Regions from separate parts of the Brenneria roseae subsp. americana genome, predicted to be linked through region 1. Evidence: riboswitches for the same ligand, from Rfam matches in the RefSeq annotation. Region 1 holds a riboswitch; the other holds the start of a gene.

Region 1 (11,718 bases):
GCGCTGCAACTGGTTGAATACCTGCAACAACAGCCGCTAGTGAAAAAATTGTATCACCCTTCATTACCGCAGAATTCTGGTCATGAAATTGCTCGTCGTCAGCAATCCGGATTTGGCGCCATGCTAAGCTTTGAACTGGATGGTGATGAAGAGACGCTGCGGCGTTTCCTGGAGCCGTTGGAGTTGTTCACGCTGGCAGAATCTTTGGGTGGTGTGGAAAGCCTGATTTCTCATGCCGCAACCATGACTCATGCCGGCATGGCGCCCGAAGCGCGCGCCGCGGCCGGGATTTCTGAAACGTTATTGCGTATTTCAACCGGTATTGAAGACGGTGATGATCTTGTTGCCGATCTGGATCGTGCATTTCAGGCTGCAGCGAAGAGGTAAGAATGAGTGCATCAGGAGTAGCGGGAGCGGTGACAGGCCGGCAACTGCATAAATTTGGCGGCAGCAGTCTGGCTGATGTGAAGTGCTATCTGCGAGTCGCCGACATCATGGCTGAGTACAGTCATCCCGGCGATTTAATGGTGGTTTCCGCCGCGGGCGGCACGACCAACCAACTGATTAGCTGGTTAAAGCTGAGTCAAAGCGATCGTCTTTCCGCTCATCAGGTTCAGCAGGCGTTGCGTCGCTATCAGAGCGATCTGATCGCCGGATTGCTCCCCCCTGAAACGGCTGAGCCGTTGACTTCCCTGTTTATTCGCGATCTGGAGCGTTTAGCGGCGCTGCTGGATGGCAAAATTACCGATGCCGTATACGCCGAAGTGGTGGGGCACGGCGAAATCTGGTCTGCCCGGCTGATGTCCGCCTTGCTTAACCATCTGGATATGCAAGCTTCCTGGCTGGACGCGCGTGATTTCCTGCGGGCGGAGCGGGCGGCGCAGCCTCAGGTTGATGAAGGGCGTTCCTGGCCGCTGCTGCAACAGTGCCTGACGCAACATGCGGGACACCGTCTGGTGGTGACCGGGTTTATCTGCCGTAATGACGCCGGTGAAACGGTGCTGCTGGGGCGCAATGGGAGTGACTATTCCGCGACGCAAATCGGGGCGCTGGCAGGCGTAGAACGCGTGACAATCTGGAGTGACGTTGCCGGTGTCTACAGCGCTGACCCGCGCAAAGTAAAAGACGCCTGCCTGTTGCCTTTGTTGCGGTTGGACGAAGCCAGTGAACTGGCGCGACTGGCTGCGCCAGTGTTACATACGCGCACGCTACAGCCCGTTTCCGGCAGCGATATCGATTTGCAACTGCGTTGCAGTTATCAGCCGGAACAGGGATCGACGCGCATTGAACGCGTACTGGCTTCCGGGACTGGCGCCAAAATTGTCACCAGCCATGATGATGTTTGTCTGATTGAAATTCAGCTGCCGACGGAACATGAGTTCTCTCTGGTACAGCGGGAAATGGAGCAGTTACTGAATCGGGCGCAGCTAAAGCCGCTGGCGACGGGGATTCATCAGGATCGTAACCTGCTGCAACTCTGCTACACCTCTGAAGTCGTGGATAGTGCCTGGGCACGTCTGGAACAGGCGGCGTTGCCCGTCAGCTTGCACAAGCGGGAGGGATTGGTGCTGGTGGCCATGGTGGGGGCCGGCGTGAGCAAGAATCCGTTGCACAGCCATCGTTTTTATCAACAGTTGAAAGACCAGCCAATCGAGTTTATCTGGCAATCGGAAGATGGGATCAGCCTGGTCGCCGTGCTGCGCGTCGGGCCGACGGAACATCTGATACGCGGCCTTCATCATTCCCTGTTCCGCGCGGAGAAACGCATTGGCCTGGTGCTGTTTGGTAAAGGGAATATTGGTTCCCGCTGGCTTGAGCTGTTTGCCCGTGAGCAAAGTAATATCTCTGCCCGTACCGGTTTTGAGTTTGTGCTGGCGGGGGTAGTGGACAGCACCCGTAGCCTGCTGAATTACGACGGTCTGGATGCCAGCCGGGTGTTGGCCTTCTTTGAGAACGAAGCGCAGGAGCGGAATGGCGAAGATCTGTTCCTGTGGATGCGTGCGCATCCGTTTGACGATTTAGTGGTGCTGGATGTCACCGCCAGTGAATCGGTTGCCGATCTGTATCTTGACTTCGCCAGCTATGGTTTCCATGTCATCAGTGCGAACAAACTGGCGGGGGCGTCCGGCGGCAATAATTATCGCCAGATTCGGGATGCCTTTGCCAAGACGGGCCGCCACTGGCTCTATAACGCCACGGTGGGGGCCGGGTTGCCGGTGAACTTCGCCGTCAGGGATCTGCGTGAAAGCGGTGACAGTATTCTTGCTATCAGCGGTATTTTCTCCGGCACGCTTTCCTGGTTATTCCTGCAATTCGATGGCTCGGTGCCGTTCATCGATCTGGTGGATCAGGCTTGCCAGCAGGGGCTGACCGAACCCGATCCGCGTGTGGATCTGTCCGGACAGGATGTGATGCGCAAGTTGGTGATTCTGGCCCGTGAAGCCGGGTATGAAATCGAACCCAGTCAGGTTCGGGTCGAATCGCTGGTGCCGCCAGGTTGTGAGGAAGGGTCTGTCGATCACTTCTTTGAGAATGGCGAATCGCTTAACGAGCAGATGATCCAACGTCTGGAAGCCGCTCAGGAGATGGGGCTGGTGCTGCGCCACATTGCCCGCTTTGACAACAATGGTAAAGCCCGGGTGGGGGTGGAAGCCGTGAGGCCGGATCATCCGTTGGCATCGTTGTTGCCATGCGACAACGTGTTTGCCATTGAAAGCCGCTGGTATCGGGATAACCCTTTGGTGATCCGTGGTCCGGGGGCGGGACGTGATGTGACTGCCGGCGCCATTCAATCGGATTTGAACCGTTTGGCGCAGCTGCTTTAAGCCAGAGATAAAAGCGCCGGGCCTGTTAAGTCCCGGCGTATCCTGTTTTCTTACGCTGACGAACCTTAAGGTTCTCTCTCAGGGGCTCCCCTCAGCGTTGCTGCAAACAACCTCCCGATCTATTCGTCACCCAAATCACTTAATTGAGTAAACTCATTGGCTCGATTATTTGCTGCATCGTTACTTCGGATAGTAACAATGAAACCGTGCCGATAAAAAAGGAATAATGTCACTCTTTAATAATAAATATTAGTGCATTGTTGCTATCAGCATTCTTTTATTATATTTCCTTCTTACGGTAGGCGGTGCAAGTACAAGATGTTACGCCAAGGCAATATTCATGATGCCAATCTGGTAGTTCAGTTGGGTATTCAGTGACCATATCACAGGTTATTACGATACTGGTGATGGCAACATTTATAAAGAAATATGGGGAGTGGTAAACGGGAGTCAGAGTGGTTGGCCTGGTTAACTCGGCGTCCAGCTTTGGGAGTAAGGTCGGCGCCGGTATCGGTGGCGCCATGATGGGATGGGCTTTATCCATGGGCGGATATAAAGCGGAACTTGATAGTCAACCTGCATCGAGCATTATGACGATACACTCTTTATATATCTATATACCGCTAATTGTCAGTATTATTGTTCTGATTATGACTTTTTTTATAAGTTGGATAAGGAATACCCGGAAATTATTAAAGTAAAAATTGCCTGTGTGGCTCAAACAGTGAATGTGCTGAATTCACTGTTTCTCACCTAGTGTGTCAGGTTGAGACAGAGACGCTTTCTCGTGATCTATTGGCGCAATCTTGTTGAGCAGATGGGATATCATGAATTTTCTTCATGTAGCTTGAGTAATCATCACCGCGTATCCTGATGAAAAGCGTTGACTCTTTAAGTGGATTACGTCATTTTCTATATAGACGTCTAAACGTATAGACGGTTATGAAAATGATAATAACAGTAACGGTGAATGGAGTAGCAGGGTATGAGTTTTTTTCACGCAAACCAGCGGGAAGCGCTGAATCAAAGTCTGGCGGAGTTGCAAGGGCAGATTAATGTTTCATTTGAATTTTTTCCGCCGCGCACCAGCGATATGGAAGAAACACTGTGGAACTCCATTGATCGTCTGAGCAATCTGAAGCCGAAGTTTGTTTCTGTTACCTATGGTGCCAACTCTGGCGAGCGCGATCGGACTCACAGCATTATTAAAACCATTAAAGAGCGCACCGGTCTGGAAGCGGCCCCGCATCTCACCTGCATCGATGCTTCCCGTGAACAGTTACGTGAAATTGCCCAGGATTACTGGCAGAGCGGTATTCGTCATATTGTGGCGTTACGTGGTGATTTACCGCCGGGCGGCGGTAAACCGGAAATGTATGCTTCCGATCTGGTTGCGTTGCTGAAAGAGGTGGGGGACTTTGATATTTCTGTTGCCGCCTATCCTGAGGTGCATCCGGAAGCGAAAAGTGCTCAGGCTGATCTGATCAATCTGAAGCACAAGATTGACGCCGGAGCGAGTCGTGCAATCACCCAGTTCTTTTTTGATGTAGAAAGCTATCTGCGTTTTCGCGATCGCTGTGTGGCGACGGGGATCGATGTCGAGATCGTGCCGGGTATTCTGCCCGTCTCCAACTTCAAACAATTGCAGCGTTTTGCCACCATGACGAATGTTCGTGTGCCGAACTGGATGACATCCATGTTTGAAGGGCTGGATAATGATCCGGAAACCCGCAAGATGGTGGGCGCATCCATTGCGATGGACATGGTGAAAATCCTGAGTCGTGAAGGGGTGAAAGATTTCCACTTCTATACGCTGAACCGTGCTGACTTAAGCTATGCGATTTGCCATACGCTGGGAGTGCGACCAGCGGCAACCTTATAAGATACTATCTCGCATCATATACGTGCATCAGCCCGTTATCACGCAGCACAACGCGTGAACGTTCCTGATTCTCCAAAGAAACCCTGTTGGTTTCAAAATCCCCGCATGCATTTAATTGCTGGCTGAACTTGCGATGGGAGAGCTTCCCATCGTAATAAGGCTAAACGCACAAAATGCTATCAACGCCAAATTGCTTGAACACGCCCGCCAACTCATTATAGCGTGGCAGGTAGCTGGAAGAGCAGGTTGGCGTAAAAGCCCCTGGTAAAGTAAATACAACGACAGTTTTATTATGGAATAATTCGTCTGTTGTCACATCACGCCATTGATCGTCCTGACGTATGTGGAAAGTGATCTGTGGGATTTTTTTGCCTTCCGGCTAGTGGACATGGCTTAGCCTCATAATGATGAAATTTATGTAGGAATAAAATAGATATTCTGCGATGGGATGTTTTATTCATTTTGTGTATTGATAGGAATAATCGTTCATTGCTATTCTATCTATCGCCATTTGCTATCGTGATAAGGAGAATAATAAATGAATATTCGGGATTTAGAGTATCTTGTGGCGCTGGCGGAGCATCGCCATTTTCGGCGCGCCGCGGACTCTTGCCACGTTAGTCAGCCAACTCTCAGTGGACAAATTCGTAAGTTAGAAGATGAACTCGGTGTTATGTTGCTGGAGAGGACCAGTCGCAAGGTACTGTTTACTCAGGCCGGACTGCTACTGGTTGAACAGGCGCGAACCGTACTGCGTGAAGTGAAGGTATTGAAAGAAATGGCAAGCCAGCAGGGGGAGACGATGTCAGGCCCTTTGCATATTGGCCTGATTCCGACGGTTGGCCCCTACCTGCTTCCGCAAATCATTCCGATGTTGCACCGCACATTCCCCAAGCTGGAAATGTACCTGCACGAAGCACAAACTCATCAACTTTTAGCACAGCTGGATAGTGGAAAACTGGATTGCGCCATCCTGGCGATGGTGAAAGAGTCCGAAGCCTTTATCGAAGTTCCTTTATTCGACGAGCCGATGAAACTGGCGATTTATCAGGATCATCCGTGGGCAAATCGTGAACGAGTCGCCATGGCCGATCTGGCCGGTGAGAAGTTGCTCATGCTGGAAGATGGGCACTGTTTGCGCGATCAGGCGATGGGATTCTGTTTTCAGGCTGGTGCGGATGAAGATACCCATTTCCGGGCCACCAGTCTGGAAACGCTGCGTAATATGGTGGCGGCGGGAAGTGGTATTACGCTGCTGCCGTCACTGGCGGTACCGCATGAGCGTGAACGTGATGGTGTCTGCTATTTGACCTGCTACAAACCGGAGCCAAAGCGTACCATCGCACTGGTTTATCGCCCCGGTTCACCGCTGCGCGGACGTTATGAGCAACTTGCCGATACCATCCGCGAGCATATGCAGGACTATCTGGAAAATCAGTCAAAACAGACGGTTTAAACCATTTAATGCCGCAACCCGATAGGCTTCAGCCATCGTTGGGTAATTGAAGGTAGTATTGACGAAATATTCAATAGTATTACCTTCGCCTTTTTGCTCCATGATGGCTTGGCCGATATGAATAATCTCTGCCGCGCGCTCACCAAAACAGTGAATACCCAGAATCTGTTTTGTTTCACGATGGAAGAGAATTTTCAGACTTCCCACATTCATTCCCACGATTTGTGCACGAGCCAGATGTTTGAACTGTGCTCTTCCCACTTCGTAGGGCACTTTCATCGCGGTGAGCTCCTGCTCGGTTTTACCGACAGAACTGATTTCAGGGATCGTGTAAATCCCGGTGGGAATGTCTTCGATCAGATGTGCGGTCGCATCGCCTTTCGTAATGGCCTGTGCGGCAATGCGCCCCTGATCGTACGCCGCGGAGGCCAGACTGGGGTAGCCGATGACATCACCCACGGCATAAATGTGCGCCAAACCGGTCTGATACATGCTGTTGACCTTTATCTGCCCACGGTTATCGGTACTCAGACCGATCTTGTCCAAACCCAGCGTTTCAGTGTTGCCGGTTCGACCATTGGCATAGAGCAGACAGTCCGCTTTCATCTTCTTACCGGACTTCAGATTGACGATGACACCGTCGGGTACCCCTTCAATACTTTCAAATTCTTCATTGTGACGGATAACCACGCCATTGTTCCAGAAGTGATAGGACAGCGCGTCCGACATTTCCTGATCGAGGAAAGCCAGTAGACGATCGCGGGTATTGATCAGGTCAACCTTGACGCTTAGCCCGCGAAAGATGGACGCGTATTCACAGCCAATAACGCCGGCGCCGTAAATGATGACGTGCTGTGGTTCATGATCCAGTTGCAGGATGGAATCGCTGTCATAGATACGAGGGTCGGAGAAATCCACTTCCGCCGGATGGTAAGGCCGGGAGCCTGTAGCGATAATGACATTCGCGGCGGTCAGCGTGTCGTGAGTATCGTCCGGATAGTGTACGGCAATCGTATGTTGATCAATAAACCGCGCTTCGCCAGAGAATAGATCACACTGATTACGTTCATAAAATCCCTGACGCATCTGGGTTTGCTGGCCAATAACACTATCAGCGTGGCGCAGAATGTCAGAAAAAGAAGAGCGGATAATGCGGGAATTATCACTGTACAGTGGGTTTTGGTTGAACTCGATAATACGGCTGACAGCATGGCGTAGCGCTTTGGAAGGAATGGTTCCCCAGTGGGTACAGCCGCCGCCAACGTTATAGTGCCGTTCAATCACGGCAATCCTGGCGCCCTGTTTGGACAATCCCATGGCAGCGCCTTCACCGCCGGGGCCTGAACCGATCACTATCGCATCATAATCGAACTGCTTTTGTATGGTCATGGTAGGCTAAACCTGTTTTTATACAAAAATATAACGCGATTGTAACATCGGCTGAGGCAGAACCCAATCATCCCTGTTTTTATTATGGGAAATGGTGGTCACATTTTTAATATGACAAACTTTGTCTCAGCATGCTGAGATTAAAGTTTGCTATAGTGCCTCTCTGGAAAGGAGAGCAAATGATTTGGGCAGGATAATGGGTGTCAGAGCACAACAAAAAGAACGGACGCGTCGCTCCCTGATTGAGGCGGCGTTTAGCCAATTAAGCGCTGAACGTAGTTTCGCCAGCCTGAGCTTGCGTGAAGTGGCACGTGAAGCCGGCATTGCTCCAACCTCTTTCTATCGCCATTTTCGTGACGTGGATGAATTGGGGTTGACGATGGTGGATGAGAGCGGGCTGATGTTGCGCCAGTTAATGCGTCAGGCCCGGCAGCGCATTGCCAAAAGTGGCAGCGTAATCAAAACCTCCGTCTCCACCTTTATGGAGTTTATTGGTAATAACCCTAACGCTTTCAGGTTGTTATTACGAGAACGTTCGGGGACGTCTGCCGCATTTCGTGCGGCCGTCGCTCGTGAGATACAGCATTTCATCGCAGAGCTGGCAGATTATCTAGAAGTCGAAAATCACATTCCTCGTAGTTTTGCGGAGGCGCAATCAGAAGCAATGGTTACCATTGTTTTCAGCGCCGGAGCGGAAGCATTGGATGTCGATCTGGGACAGCGCAGGCAACTGGAAGAGCGTCTGGTGCTGCAACTGCGTATGATCTCCAAAGGAGCCTATTATTGGTACAGAAAGGAACAGGACAATAGCGCCAGTGCTTCGTGAGTTTTACGTATACACATGAGAAGGGAGAAACCATGACAGAACAACAACCTCAACAAGAAAAGGGGACGCTGCTCCTGGCGTTAGTCGCCGGCCTGTCGGTCAATGGCGCGTTTGCCGCTTTGTTCAGCTCGGTAGTGCCATTTTCCATTTTCCCTTTGATTGCACTGGTTTTATCTATCTATTGTCTGCATCAGCGTTATATGAATCACAGCATGCAAGAAGGGACGCCGATGCTGGTTGCCGCCTGTTTTCTGTTAGGACTGTTGCTCTACAGTGCGATTGTCCGCGTTGAATACCCCGTCATCGGTTCAAACTTTGTACCTTCTCTGCTTTGTGTCGCGTTGGTGTTCTGGATTGGTCTTAAGCTGCGAGCCAGAAAGCCGGCAAAAGAGATTGATACGCCATAGGAACACCGAATCTGGCGGTCGTGGTGCCGCCGGTTGGGTGCGTGAATTACGGCCGTTTTTCTGACTATCGTTTTTCTGACTATCGTTTTTCTAACTATCGTTTTTCTAACAACACGCCGCATTCCATGTGGTGGGTATAAGGGAATTGATCAAACAGCGCCAGACGGCGAATTCGATGTGTTTCGTTCAGCGTTTCCAGATTGCGGCACAGCGTTTCCGGGTTGCAGGAAATATAGAGTATGCGCGGATAGGCCTGCACGAGCTTGACCGTTTCCGAATCCAGTCCGCTACGCGGCGGATCGACGAAAATGGTTTCACACTGATAGCTTGTCAGATCGATACCCTCTAATCGATTAAACTTTCGTACGCCTTGCATCGCCTGCGTAAACTCTTCTGCCGCCATACGGATAATCTGTACGTTATCAATCTGGTTTGCCGCAATGTTATATTGTGCTGCTGCGACGGAAGGTTTGGCGATTTCAGTGGCCAGGACCCGGTTAAAATTTCGGGCCAGCGCCAGCGAAAAATTTCCGTTGCCGCAGTAAAGTTCCAGCAAGTCACCCTCTGAGCCTTCAGTCGCCTCCAGCGCCCATTCCAGCATCTGAATATTCATTGCCGCGTTAGGCTGAGTAAAGCTGTTCTCTACCTGACGATAAATCATATCCCGACCGGCGACGGGCAAACATTCATCAACGTAATCCCGCTCGAGGCAAATTTTGGTTTTTGTCGCACGCCCAATGAGCTGTAGACGGAAACCCTGTGCGTTCAGACTATCGCGCAGCGTGCGCGCATGCTGTTGCCATGATTCATCCAGCGCACGGTGATACAGCAGCGATACCACCACTTCACCGCTCAGCGTGGATAAATAATCGATCTGGAACAGCTTGCGGCGAAGGATCGGGTTTGGCTGGAGTGCGCTAATCAGCGCGGGCATCAGGCGGTTAATCAACTCACTGGCTGCCGGAAATTGGTCAACCCGGATACGTTGCTTTGTCTGCTGATCAAACATGATGTGGTAGAGCTCGTCGCCGTCATGCCAGATACGAAATTCGGCACGCATCCGATAGTGACTCACGGGTGAACGAAAAACCGCAGGCGCCGGGGCATTGAAGGGGGCCATCATCCCGCGAAGACGTTCAGTTTTTTGTGCAAGCTGGTCGTCATATTGATCAATAGGCAGGATTTCTGGCGTCATGGTTTTCTCGTCTGAACGGCGTCTAAAAGGAGCTTATTGGCGGGGAATTGTAGGGAATCCCGCCGGGAAGTCCAGTTTTGTTACGTTATTATTCTGTAATGAAATAGCAGTCTAGACATCTGCATGGCGCGATCGTAGCATGTGCGTCCGGCCTTGTATCACGAGTTAAAAGGGAATCCAGTGTAAATCTGGAGCTGACGCGCAGCGGTAAGGGAAAGCGCGAGCGATAGCATGATTGCAGACACTGTCTTTTAAAGATGGGAAGTCATCGCTCTTTGTTGTTAACCAGACCTTCGCTTTGAGTCATGGTAACAATGGCACCCAAGCCCGAAGACCTGCCGGTATACGTCGCAATGACCATGACCATCGCGTGCTATCGGTCGTGGTAATGCGGCATCCTTATATATGGTTTGGGATGCTCGATTCATGTTTAATAAAAAAATAACGCTGCTGACAGCGCTCTCTGTCACGGCTTTTTCCGTCTGGGCGCAAGACAGCAATTTACCGCAAGACTCCTCTGACAACATGGTGGTAACGGCAAACCGTTTCTCCCAACCTGTTTCCTCTGTTCTCGCCCCACTGGATATCGTTACCCGTGACGATATTGAGCGTTGGCAGGCTAAAAATGTATTAGAAGTCATGCGGCGGTTGCCGGGCGTTGATATCGCGCAGAACGGCGGATTGGGGCAAAGCGCGTCGATGTATATCCGCGGTTCGGAAGCGCGTCATACGCTGGTTTTGATTGACGGTGTCCCTGTAGCAAAGCCCGGCATTACCGGCGCGGGTGATTTCAACCAGATACCGATTTCCCTCGTACAACGCATTGAATTTATTCGCGGGCCTCGTTCTGCCGTGTATGGCGCCGATGCAATTGGTGGTGTGATTAACATCATTACTCAGACTGATAGTGACAGTGCCAACCTTCGTGCCGGCGTGGGTTCCAACCATTATCAGGAATATGGTGGCAGTGTCCGTCATACGATAGCTGATAATACAAAAGTCACGCTGGCCGGCGCTTATCAGGACACCAACGGCTTTAATGTCCAGCCCAATTCGACTTATCACGTTGACAGGGATAAAGACGGTTGGCGGAATAAATCATTTTGGGCCGGTATTGAACATCAATTTGATGCGCGTTTTTCAGGGTTCTTGCGCGGCTACGGCTATGGCGCGAATAGTGACTATGATGCGGGATCCTCCGGCGGGGGAGATGAGCAACAGATTTATAATCATACCTACAGTACTGGTTTGCGTTTTTCCCAGGGAATTTATGCCTCTCAATTGATTGCCAGCTATCAAAAATACAGCGTACTTAACTATGTCAGTACCCAGGGACGCTATGGGGCAGATAATTCTCAGGACGACATGGAGCAGCGTAATCTGCAATGGGGAAATACTTTTGCCATTGCTCACGGTACGCTCAGCGCGGGTATTGATTGGAAACGGCAAAAGCTGACTTCCGAAGGTGTGAGTTTTAATTCGGGAGCCCGGGAAACGAACAGCTATAAACAAGATAATACTGGCGCTTATATCACCGCACAGCAGCAGTATGGCGCGGTAACATTAGAAGGATCTGCTCGCGGAGATGATAACGAACAGTTTGGAAACCATGGAACCTGGCAGGTAGCCGCTGGATGGGCATTTATACCCGATTATCGCGTCACGCTTTCCTATGGCACGGGATTTCAGGCGCCAACATTGGGCCAGCTATATGGACAAAAACGTTTTGACATCACCT
Region 2 (11,718 bases), on a different contig from region 1:
CACTTCCCGGCCCAATGCCGATCACGGTTAACATTAATGCGATACTCCCAGGGTAATAGTGACCCCCTGCCGACGCAGGGTATTGCCAACCAGCTGGCCTTCACTCATCAGCCAGGCGACAGGCTGCGATACGCTGCCAACGCCGATGGTTTGACGGACAAACTCAGAAGAGGGGAAACGCGCTTCATGGCGCCGGAGCGCCTCAACGCTGAACCATTCAACGGAGACCTGCCAGCGTTGCGCCAGTTGATGTAACGCGGGCTCGTCTTTCTTGATCGTGACGCTGCCAATCGCTCGCAGCGACAGCGGATCGAAATGGTTTTCGGCCAGCTGCTGCGACAAGAGCGCGACCAGCGTTGGTAGAGCGGTGTTTCGCCGACAGCCAATCCCGGCCACTACGCGACGCGGCACCAGTTTATACATCGGCAGCGGCAATTCAGGCAGGCTATCGCGCAGGCTGACACAAACCAGTGCATCCAGCGTCGGCAGAGCCTCCAGATTCGCCACCGGAATGAAGCCGCGCACATCGCAACGATCGCGTTCGTCGTGTAGCGGCGCATCCCACCACAGACCGACTTTCTGCTCACTGACCAGCATCTGATTAACGGTTTTTACCGCATGACGAAAATCCCGCATCCCGGCATCCAGCTGTGTCGCCAGACTATCCAGCGCCGCCATCTGGTTAACATCCGTGGCGGTGGTAATCACCGGATCGGCGCCCAGCAGCCCCGCCAGATGACATGTCAATGCATTGGCTCCGCCAACGTGCCCGGACAGCAGGCTGATAACGTGTTGCCCCCGTTCATCAATCACCACCACGGCCGGATCGGTCAGTTTGTCATTCAATAACGGCGCAATCGTCCGTACCGTGATGCCTGCCGCCCCGATCACCACCAGCGCGGCGTAATGTTTAAACGCGTCGCGCAGGGTGTCGCCGAAACTGTCATTGAACGCGATAAATCCCGGCTCCCGCAGTTTTTCACTGGTAAAGCAGGTCAGCGGCGATAAATGCGCCCGTAAGCGTTGGGCCAGACGAACGCCGCCGGGCGTCAGACAAAACACCGCTATCGATTCAGGCTTGACGATATTCATGACTAAACCCTGCATCATAAAGTCGGGAATAGTGGTATTCCTCACCCAGAAAAGCGCCGACCAGAATCAGCGCGGTCTTGCGAATGGCCGCCGCCTTTACCTGTTCGGCAATATCGGCCAGCGTGCCGCGTACCGTTCGGGTTTCCGGCCAGGTCGCCTTGTACACCACCGCAACAGGTGTCGTTAGCGGATAGCCCCCCGCGACCAGCCGCGCAACCACGCCGTGAATGTCCTGTACCGACAGGAAGATCGCCATGGAAGTCTGATGGGCGGCAAAGGCTTCCAGCCGTTCCAGCGGCGGCATCGGCGTGCGGCCTTCTATGCGGGTAATAATCAGACTCTGCGCCACTTCCGGAACGGTATATTCCACCCCAAGCTGGGCCGCCGCCCCCAAAAACGCACTGACGCCCGGCACTGACACAAAACCAATCCCGTGTTCCGTCAACGCCTCGCCCTGTTCACGGATTGAGCCATATAGCGAGAGATCGCCGGTTTGTAATCGGACCACCAGTTTGCCGTCCCGGACACCGTTTACCATCAGCGCAATAATTTGCTCCAGCGTCATACCGGCACTGTCATGGCAGGCCGCGCCCGGCTGGCAATCGTCGAGCAATTCGGTATTGATCAGCGAGCCGGCGTAAATCACCACATCAGCCTGTCGCAGCAGGCGGTAGCCTTTCAGCGTAATCAGCTCGCGGTCTCCCGGCCCGGCCCCGACAAACCAGACTTTTTGCGTATCAAACGCCTTTCGGGTCGTGCTCTCATGTCGTGTCTTTTCCGGTTCAGACATGGTTTTGCTCCTTGCAGCAGGAAATAAGATAGGTGGGATTGCCGGGTTTAAAATAATGACCGCGGCCAAGCGGCGTCAGCGTGGAAGCCTGTAATTGCGTACATTCCAGCGAGGTCACGTTCAGCGACTGCAAATGCGCCAGCGCCGTATGCAGGTTATCCAGCAAAATAAACGTCAGTACCAGGCGGCCACCGGGAGACAGATGATCCAGCGCCCAGTCGATCAGCGCCGCCAGTTGCCCGCCGCTCCCGCCGATAAAGACGGCATCTGCGCTGTCCGTCAGCGGAAATGGCGCTTCCCCCGCGATAATGTCCACATTCCGGCAGCCCAAACGCCGGCAATTCTCCGTAATCAGCGCCAGCGCGGCCGGATTGCGCTCAATGGCCGTCACCTGTAGTTGCGAAAACCGCAACGCGGCTTCCAGCGCGACGCTTCCCGTTCCCGCGCCGACATCAATCAGGCGTCGCGCGCCGGTCAGTTCCAGCCGTTCCAACGCCAGCAGGCGAACCGGCTCTTTGGTCATCGGCACCCGTTGACCGCGTAAAAACTCGTCATCTCTCATTGAGGATCACCACCACGTTCATGTCATAGTGTTGCGCCACGTTATCCGGTTGTAGGCGATGAATACGTTCATCCGGCAGGGAAAGGTTTTCACCAATAATCAGCGTGCGCGTGAGCCGGCGTTGCAAAATGGCATTCGCAATCACCCGGGGGCCGATTCGCCCGTCCGTCACCATCGCCACCTTGTCATGTTGCAGAACCCAGTCGAAATCCGGTTCTCGCCCATGGCTGCTGGTGAGATAGATATCGTTCATATCCAGCGCTATGCGGGCGCACAAATACTGTACGGCGCTGATGCCGGGAATAATTCGCAGCGACTGCGCGCCGAAATGGGATGAAAGCCGCTTGCCGATGCCATATAGCAGCGGATCGCCCGATGCCAGCACCACGATATCCCGCTGCCGCTGCCCGGCGAGCCACGCCACCAGCGCGGGAAGATCGGCATCCAGCCGTCGGGTTTGTCCGCGGAAATCGGGAAATATCGCCAGATGCCGCACGCCGCCGACCAGAACGTCGGCGGCGGCAATCGCAAGCTGCGCTTCCGGCGTCAGGTGCGCAAGCGATCCGGGTCCAATGCCTACCACGGTAATCATCGTAGCGCCTCCACAATATCCTTAAGCGCCCGGCTGCTTCCCAGCACCTGATTGTCAAACGAAAACAAAATGGCATCGATAGCCGGCGGCTCGACGGAGAAGCGCAGCATGTCGTTTATCCGCTCACAAATACGCTGGGTAATACGCTCATACACCGACTGGAAACCATGCTCCGCAATCAGCTCCATCGCGGCTTCTGTGGTATCGCACTGATTGACCGCCAGCAGTAAATCATGCGGGGCGCCGAGCAAGGCCAGATGGGCAATCAGCGTTTCCATACGGCCATCAGCAATATGGCTGTGGGTATGAAAGATCCCGGCGGCAACCTTGATCAGCTTGCCGGGGTGGCCAATCAACACCACGTGGCGAAATTTGAGCCGTACCGTCTCCTGCAACATGTAGCCCACAAAGTTGCTCATGGTGACCACCCGTTGACTATCCAGCCCGAGCTGTTCGCGGACAAAGCGTTCGCCGTGGTTGCCGGGCACCAGAATCACTTTGTCCATCCCTGCGGCGCGCTTCATTTCCAGCTCCAGCGCCAGCGAGCGTTTCCAGCTCTCTTCCGACATGGGAGTCACAATACCGGTGGTGCCAATGATGGAAATCCCACCGAGGATACCCAATCGGCCGTTGTAGGTTTTTTTGGCCCGCGCCTCGCCCTCCGGGGCAAAAATCGTGATTTCCGCCCCGCGCGATGGACCAATCACGTCACGTACCGCCGCTTCAATGGTTTGCAACGGCGTGCGATTAATCGCCGGGCTGCCGATGGGCAACCCGATGCCTTTACGCGTGACCGTACCGACGCCTTCCCCCCCGGTAATATGGATTTCGCCACGATCGCACAAGATGACGCGGGCAAAAATCAGCATGCCGTGCGTCGCATCGACATCGTCTCCGCCGTCCTTACGAATGGCCGCCGTAGCCTGCTGTCCTTCAATCAGCGGCTGCTCCACGTTGAGATACAGCGTAACGCCTGACGGGGTGACAATCGAAACCTGATCGATGACCTGCTGACGCAGTATCATCAGCGCCGCCACTTTAGCCGCCGCGGTCGCGCACGAGCCGGTGGTATAGCCCGTCCGGTATTGCTTTCCGTTATGCCAGACGGTATCCATCTGCGTATCGACGCTCACCGTTCCTCCCGTATCCGATACAGAATGGCGTTCACAATGGCGGCGGCGACATTACTGCCGCCTTTGCGGCCCGCCGCCGCAATACAGGGAATATCGCTGTGAATCAGCGCATCCTTTGATTCCGCCGCTCCGACAAATCCGACTGGAACGCCAATCACCGCCAGCGGCGTCGCCCGTTTTTCCGATGAACGCTCCAGTAGCCTGAATAGCGCCGTGGGGGCATTACCGAATACAAACAGTTTATCTCCGGCCTCTTCCAGCGCGATATCCACCGCGGCCATGGAACGCGTTATGTTTTCGGCGTTTGCCCGCGCCACCACGCGCGGATCGCTGATAAAACAGCGGCATTCGCATCCCAGTTGCGCCAGCAGCGTTTTATTTATTCCCGACAGCGCCATGGTGGTATCGGTATAGAGGAGACAGCCGGCACGCAGCCCTGCCGTAATCCGCTCCAGCGCCGTCGGCGAGAACCACAACACATCCAGCCAGTCAAAATCCGCCGTGGTGTGGATCACCCGCTTGATGATCGCCTCCTGCATCCGATCGACAAAGCGATAGCCGGGATACTCACGGGCGATGATGTCGCCGATAATCTCAAAACTTTGCTGCTCAATTTGCCGGGGTTGCTGGAGATAATTCATCGAATTTCCCTATTTTATAAGGCTAAAAGTTCTATATGGCGAGAGCGGCTGACAGCAACAGATACGCCAGAGCGAACAGCAGCAGCGCCAGAAGCGAAGCCACTTTCATCAGATTGATGCTGCGGGGAATATCGCTCAGTGCGATTTCCCGGCCTTCATCACCGATCCACGGTTTCTCTACCCGCTCACCAAAATAATTATTCGGGCCACCGAGCCGCACGCCGAGCGCCCCGGCTACCGTGGCTTCCGACCAGGCGCAGTTGGGGCTGGAGTGCTGATAACGATCGCGCCAGCCAATGCGCAGCGCCTGCCGATAGTCGGCTTTCAGCAACCAGGCGGCGGCACTCAGCAACAGCCAGCTCAGCCGGGCGGGAATGAGGTTCGCCACATCGTCCATCCGGGCAGAAACATAGCCAATCGCCCGATATTTCGGATTCTTGTAGCCCACCATCGAATCCAGCGTGTTAACAGCCTTGTAAGCCATCGCCAGCGGCGCACCGCCGAGCAGCAGGAAAAACAGGGGGGCAATCACGCCATCCACGCTGTTTTCTGCCACGGTTTCCACCACGGCACGGGTTATCTGCGGTCTTTCCAGCTGTGAGGTGTCACGTCCGACAATCCACGATAGCTGGCGGCGACTGTCCTCCAGCGAACCGTGTTGTAATGCCTGATGTACCGCCATCGCGGCATCGCTCAGGCTACGCCCCGCCAGCAGGGTGTAAATCATCCAGACTTCCGCCAGCCAGCCCAGCCACGGATGGATGATGTTCATCAGGACCAGCCCTCCCCAGCTCAACAACCAGGTCAGCCCGACCACGACCAGCCATAGCACCGCTCCACCCAGTCGGAGCGAACGCTCACTGTGACAACAGGCGCGGATGCGGGTTTGCAGCCATGAAATCAGATTGCCAATCCAACGCACCGGATGCGGCCAATGCGGCGGATCGCCCAGCCAGTAGTCAAGCAGGAATGCGGCAAACCAGGCGCTCAGCGTCATTGCGCCTCCTTTACACAAGAACGCCTGGCGCTGACGAACCAGCGGTCAAGCAGGCCCGGACGCTGAGCAAAATGGAGATGAAGATAGCTGGCACAGGTCTGTTGAAGCTGATATCCCCCCTGCCACCGTTTGATTACCGCGCCATCACGCAATTTTGCGCAGTTAAAGCTGGGAGAGAGCGAGGTGGAAAAATCGGAATAATGAAATTCATGGCCGCGCAGTATATCGCCGCGCGCCGCCAACAACGTATCCGTCAGGGCCTGAGCCTGACAGTAGCCAAAGCGGGTCAGCCGTTTTCCCATCCGGCTTTCACCAGGCAGAATACCGCTCATGCGATGACGCTGACCGTCCGCATCCGTCAGCCCATCCCCCAGATACATCAACCCGCCACATTCGGCATAGATCGGAATATTACGCCGATGCGTATCCTGTAAGGCATCGCGCATCGCGGTATTGGCCGCGAGTCGGGCGGCATAAATCTCAGGATAACCGCCGCCGATATAAACCATCTGACAGCGGGGAAGCTGACGATCGTGGATCGGACTAAAGCGCCGGATGCGCACGCCGGCCTGCTCCAGCAGGTCAAGATTATCCTGATAGTAGAAATTGAAGGCTTCATCATCCGCCAGCGCCAGCGTCAGCGTCAGTCCTTCAGCCAGTTCAGGGGCGGACAAGGCGGGTAATTCGCCATCGGGTAACCGAACGTCGCGGCACAGGGTCAGCAGGCGGTCCAGATCGATGGTTTCCTCAATTTGCTGCGCCAGTTTCCGCCAGCGACGATCGTCACCCGCCGATTGTTTTTGATGAGGTTGTCTTTGATAAGATTGTTTTTGATAAGATTGTTCCTGAGCGGGGATCAAACCAAGATGACGGGAAGGCAGCTCGATATCTGCCATAACGGGTAAACGCCCCAGAACCGGAATACCACAATAGTGCTCAATGGCATGACGGAGCAGTTCGTAGTGTTCTGCTGAATTCACGCGATTCACTATCACACCGGCAATGGTCAAATCGGGGTCAAACTGACGAAATCCCATCACCGTCGCCGCCACTGACGTGGATACCGCCTTACCATCCACCAGCAAAATTACCGGACAGCCAAGCTGTTTAGCCATGGCCGCCGTACTGCAATAGTTCGGATCCGTGCCGTAGCCATCAAACAATCCCATCACACCTTCGATCACGGCGACATCGGCATGACGCATACGCTGGTTATACAGGCCGTTAAGCGTCGCCGCGGGAAGCATAAACGCATCCAGATTACGTGATGTAACGCCACATACGGTGCTATGCCAACCACTGTCCAGGTAGTCAGGCCCGACCTTGAAGGGCTGTACCGTCAACCCGCGTCGCATCAACGCCCGCAGGATCCCGAGCGTGACAGTCGTTTTGCCGCAGCCGCTGCCGGTACCCGCGATAACCAATGCGGTTTTATTTCGCCCCTGACTGACTGACGCGTTCTTATGTTGTTCTTGTGCACCCGGCATAAAAAATCCCGACATCATCGGCCGGGAAAGGTTATGTCGCAGAGTACGCAAAAGCGGCATTGCCGCTGCACGCATCGGACGACCACCCGCTTCCCACCGAAGGAGCTGAATCTGTCATCGTCAGGTCGGTCTTCTGGCTTAGCGTCACTCTTCCCCGTCCCTTCCCAATCACAGCGATCAGTGGGTTTTTACGGGGTCGTCGGCATCACAGCAGCGGGGGCTGCGGGGGATTTACACCCCCTTCCCAGTTGTCATGCGTCATGACAACATGCAGAACCGGGCAGTCTTTTTCCATGCCCGCTTCTAACCTGACAACACTATCCCCGTCATACTTCGTGTTGGCTTTCCTGCAACCCGAATTATTCAGGGTATATATTGATTAATTTCCTACATGTTTTATCTCTCTATTTACAGCGTTATCAAATGCGCCCTGATACTGATGATAACAGCCTGTGCGCCGCCATCATGACAAATCGGCCCAAAAGTTAGCCATAAATCGTTAAAGCAGAGTTGCTAATCTGAATCATACTGAATTCTGGTATTGATCTTTTGATGTCATGCATAAATTGAAGAGGAAAATCGCAATGCAAAATGTACGTGGCTTTGCTGCACTGGACTCCACCAGCCCATTGGTTCCACATCAGTTTGTCCGCCGTGACCCGCGAGAAAACGATGTGGTTATTGATATCGTCTACTGCGGCGTCTGTCATTCAGACATTCATATGGCTCGTAACGAGTGGAAAAACAGCCTGTATCCGATTGTGCCGGGACACGAAATCATCGGGAAAGTCGTCAGCGTTGGTAAAGCGGTGGATCGTTTCAAAGCAGGCGACTGGGTCGGCGTAGGCTGTATGGTGGACTCCTGTCAACAGTGCGATGCCTGCGATGAAGGGCTGGAACAATATTGCGAAGAAGGGCCTACGCTTACCTACGGCGGTTTCGATCGCCACGATAGTCTGCCAACCTTCGGGGGCTACTCTGAACGCATCGTCGTCTCCGACAAATTTGTGCTGAGTATGCCGGAAGCGCTGGACATGAAATCCGCCGCGCCGCTGCTGTGCGCCGGTATCACGACCTATTCGCCGTTGAAACACTGGAATGTTGGCCCCGGTGATAATGTCGCCATTGTGGGATTGGGCGGTCTGGGACACATGGGGCTGAAATTCGCCAAAGCGCTGGGCGCAAATGTCACCCTCTTCACCCGTTCTCCAGGCAAAGAGCAGGAAGCCCGCCGCCTGGGCGCCGATCGTGTGGTCATTTCTACCGATCCGACACAGATGGAGAGTGTTATCAATCACTTTGACATTATTCTTGATACCGTACCAATGCAGCACGATCTCAATCCTTATCTGACCACGTTAAAGCGTGACGGCACGCTGATTCTGGTGGGATTGATCGAACCCATTGAACCAACCGTGCATAGCGCGCCGCTGGTGATGGGGCGTAAGGCTATCGCCGGCTCGCTGATTGGCGGCATTGAAGAAACGCAGGAAATGGTGGATTTCTGCGCCGAGCATGGCATTAGCTGTGACGTTGAGATGATCGATATGCAGGATATCAACACGGCATACGAGAGAATGTTAAAAAGTGACGTGCACTATCGATTTGTCATCGATATGGCATCATTAACATCCAGTTTCGCCGGGTAAGCGCCATGCCGGTGGACGCCGGGCATTGACGGCCATTTCTTCGCTTATGGTATGCTGACCCCATCGCAATCAGGGATCTAACCAAAACATCATGAGCGAACATGGCGGTAATGTGCTGGAGATGGCGCTGAAAATCGGCGTTAATGCCGATGAAATTATCGACTTCAGCGCCAACATCAATCCATTGGGCATGCCGGCGTCGCTGAAAGCGGCGATCGCCAGCCAACTCGAACGCGCCGAGCATTATCCTGACGTGGAATACCGCGATCTTCATGCCGCCCTCGCCCGCGCTCATGGCTGTTCACCTGAGCATATCATGGCCGGCAACGGGGCAACGGAGCTGATCTATGCGGTCGTCCAATATCTTCAGCCTCGCCGGGCGCTGCTGCTGACGCCAGGGTTCGCGGAATATCGCCGGGCCTTACAGCGCATGGGTTGCGCCATTGATGATTATGCCATGTCGGCAAAGGACGGTTTTCAGCCTGATGTCCGGCTGCTGGCCGCGCTGGATAAGACTCACTATGACTGCCTGTTTATCGCCACCCCCAATAATCCCACGGGACTGATGCCTGATAGCGCGCTGTTGCAGGCGATTGTCGAACGCTGTCATCAGCGCAATACCGCGCTGATCGTTGACGAAGCGTTTATCGACTTTCTGCCCGACGCTCCGGGTCTGATCCCCCAGCTAATGACCTTTCCCCAACTGTATATCCTGCGCTCCCTGACCAAATTTTTCGCGATCCCCGGTCTGCGACTGGGTTATCTGGTCAGCGCCGATCGGCGTGCAATCCAGACCATGAAACAATCACGGGAACCGTGGACCATTAATGCCTTTGCCGCGCTGGCGGGGGAAACCATGCTGGACGATACGCCTTATATCGCCGCGACCCATCGCTGGCTGGCAGAGGCGCAGCAGTGGCTCTATCGGGAACTGAGCGCGATGCCCGAACTGCAAGTATGGCAGCCCGCCGCCAACTATATTTTCCTGCATTTCCTGCGCCCGGAAATTCCGCTTCAGCAGGCGCTGTTAGCGCACCGGCTGCTGATCCGCGCCTGTGCCAACTATCCCGGTCTGACGGCCAATTATTATCGGGTTGCCATCAAAAGCATGGCCGACAATCAGCGGCTGGTGGCTGCGCTGCATCAGGTGTTCGGTCATGGCTGACGCACGTTGCCCCGCGTCCTGCGGTGAATTGATTCAGGGATGGATTCTCGGCGGTGAAAAACTGATCTCCTGCCCGGTGAACTGGTTCAGTCATGTCTCCGTCACGGACGGTCAGCCCGATGGCCCCGAGCGACCGCGCATGCGGCAAATGTTAAATAGCGTTATTGCTCATCTTGGCCTGCCTGCGGATACCGGACGCGGATTACGCATTGAATTTACCTCCACGATCCCTGTCGCTAAAGGCATGGCCAGCAGTACTGCCGATATCGCCGCCACCGCACAGGCAACGGCCCGTCATCTCGGCACAATACTGGATGAAGCAACCCTCGCCACACTGTGCGTTCAACTGGAACCCACCGACAGCACGCTGTTTCGCCAGTTGACGCTGTTCGATCATCAAACGGCTCATACGCAAATTGCCTGCGACTGGCAGCCTTCGGTGGATATTCTGCTACTGGAAAGCCCATACACGCTGGATACGGCGAACTATCATCGCCTCGATCGTCAGTCGTCGTTACTGGACAATGCCGATGTGTTGGAAAAGGCCTGGCGTCTGTTTTGCGCGGCGGCGGCTAAACAGGATAATGCCCGGCTCGGAGAAGCCTGTACGCTGAGCGCAATCGCCAGCCAGCAGATACTGACCAAACCCGCTTTCAGCGATTTACTGGCCGTGGTTGAAGACGCCGGGATACATGGTTTGAACGTCGCTCACAGCGGCAGCGTAGTGGGGTTACTGCTCGACAGACGCATACACGATGTGGAAAAACTCATCTGGCAATTACAACAGCGTAATATTACCCGTCATTATCTCAATCACTATCTGCTGCCGATGGTTGCTGGCGGCGTGCGATAACGCCTCCCGCCGTCACTCTGCGACTGCGCGAAGTGACGGCGGCGGTGATTGATTAATCACGCGTGATATTCGTGGGGGATAGTTGCTTTGGGAAGAAAATCAACGCGGCGCCATATGACTACCACCGCCACCGCCGTGACCGCCGCCGCCATGACCACCGCCACCGGGAGGTGGGAACAGGCAGCCGCTCAATGCAGTAATTAGCGTGATCACTCCGATTATTTTAAATATACGACTCATGCAGACCTCTGTGTAATAAGAACGATGTTGCAGGCGAATCATAAAGAGGCGGACAGCAGCAAACAATGCAGAATAATCTTGAAGAGAACTTTATAAACAATTGGTTACATTCACATACTCATTCCTGTTCCAACCCAAACGGCTTCTTTAAATCGTTTATCGCGACAGACTCTCTCAGCGCTATCTCACCTTGCCGTTCAATTTTCTGGCAGGGCTCCGCTTTCTGTCCGCCGGCCATTTTGCAGCCGATGATGGCGGATCAGAAACATGTCATCACCGCACCGCCCATTTCCTGCGCTCTGGCGGGAAACAGGCAAAAAAAAGCTCTTCATCACCGGTGCACAAACCGGGAATGAAGAGCCTGTTAGCATGACGTCAGATATCGAGATCTCTACCGTATTACTTATTCGTCACACCATATAGCGGATTACGACGCTGCAACATCTGTCCACCATCACGCGTCAACGGCACCCATCCAACAGCACCGCGCTTCACGGTTGGTTCGGTGAACAGCAGG

What was found. A riboswitch is a leader RNA that binds a small molecule or an ion and turns the genes downstream of it on or off. The one in region 1 is predicted to bind cobalamin.
Region 2: another riboswitch for cobalamin. It lies ahead of B4923_RS06765 (cobyrinic acid a,c-diamide synthase CobB); the one in region 1 lies ahead of btuB (TonB-dependent vitamin B12 receptor BtuB).

Annotation. Positions count from the first base shown of each region.
Region 1 is NZ_QDKJ01000019.1:40,809-52,526, forward strand. It holds gene metB (cystathionine gamma-synthase) at 1-387, shown strand, start outside; gene B4923_RS19110 (bifunctional aspartate kinase/homoserine dehydrogenase II) at 390-2,825, shown strand; gene B4923_RS21380 (MFS transporter) at 3,281-3,526, shown strand; gene metF (methylenetetrahydrofolate reductase) at 3,811-4,707, shown strand; partial or broken gene B4923_RS19125 (redoxin family protein) at 4,871-5,071, opposite strand; gene oxyR (DNA-binding transcriptional regulator OxyR) at 5,246-6,163, shown strand; gene sthA (Si-specific NAD(P)(+) transhydrogenase) at 6,146-7,552, opposite strand; gene fabR (HTH-type transcriptional repressor FabR) at 7,749-8,378, shown strand; gene B4923_RS19145 (YijD family membrane protein) at 8,411-8,785, shown strand; gene trmA (tRNA (uridine(54)-C5)-methyltransferase TrmA) at 8,880-9,980, opposite strand; cobalamin riboswitch at 10,115-10,337, shown strand; gene btuB (TonB-dependent vitamin B12 receptor BtuB) at 10,407-11,718, shown strand, end outside.
Region 2 is NZ_QDKJ01000004.1:191,425-203,142, forward strand. It holds gene B4923_RS06725 (precorrin-3B C(17)-methyltransferase) at 1-34, opposite strand, end outside; gene cbiG (cobalt-precorrin 5A hydrolase) at 34-1,092, opposite strand; gene B4923_RS06735 (cobalt-precorrin-4 methyltransferase) at 1,073-1,882, opposite strand; gene B4923_RS06740 (decarboxylating cobalt-precorrin-6B (C(15))-methyltransferase) at 1,875-2,444, opposite strand; gene B4923_RS06745 (cobalt-precorrin-7 (C(5))-methyltransferase) at 2,434-3,036, opposite strand; gene cbiD (cobalt-precorrin-5B (C(1))-methyltransferase CbiD) at 3,033-4,151, opposite strand; gene B4923_RS06755 (cobalt-precorrin-8 methylmutase) at 4,166-4,810, opposite strand; gene cbiB (adenosylcobinamide-phosphate synthase CbiB) at 4,842-5,807, opposite strand; gene B4923_RS06765 (cobyrinic acid a,c-diamide synthase CobB) at 5,804-7,294, opposite strand; cobalamin riboswitch at 7,401-7,590, opposite strand; gene B4923_RS06770 (NAD(P)-dependent alcohol dehydrogenase) at 7,879-8,943, shown strand; gene cobD (threonine-phosphate decarboxylase CobD) at 9,035-10,108, shown strand; gene B4923_RS06780 (GHMP family kinase ATP-binding protein) at 10,101-10,961, shown strand; gene B4923_RS20865 (hypothetical protein) at 11,061-11,201, opposite strand; gene B4923_RS06790 (YjbH domain-containing protein) at 11,601-11,718, opposite strand, start outside.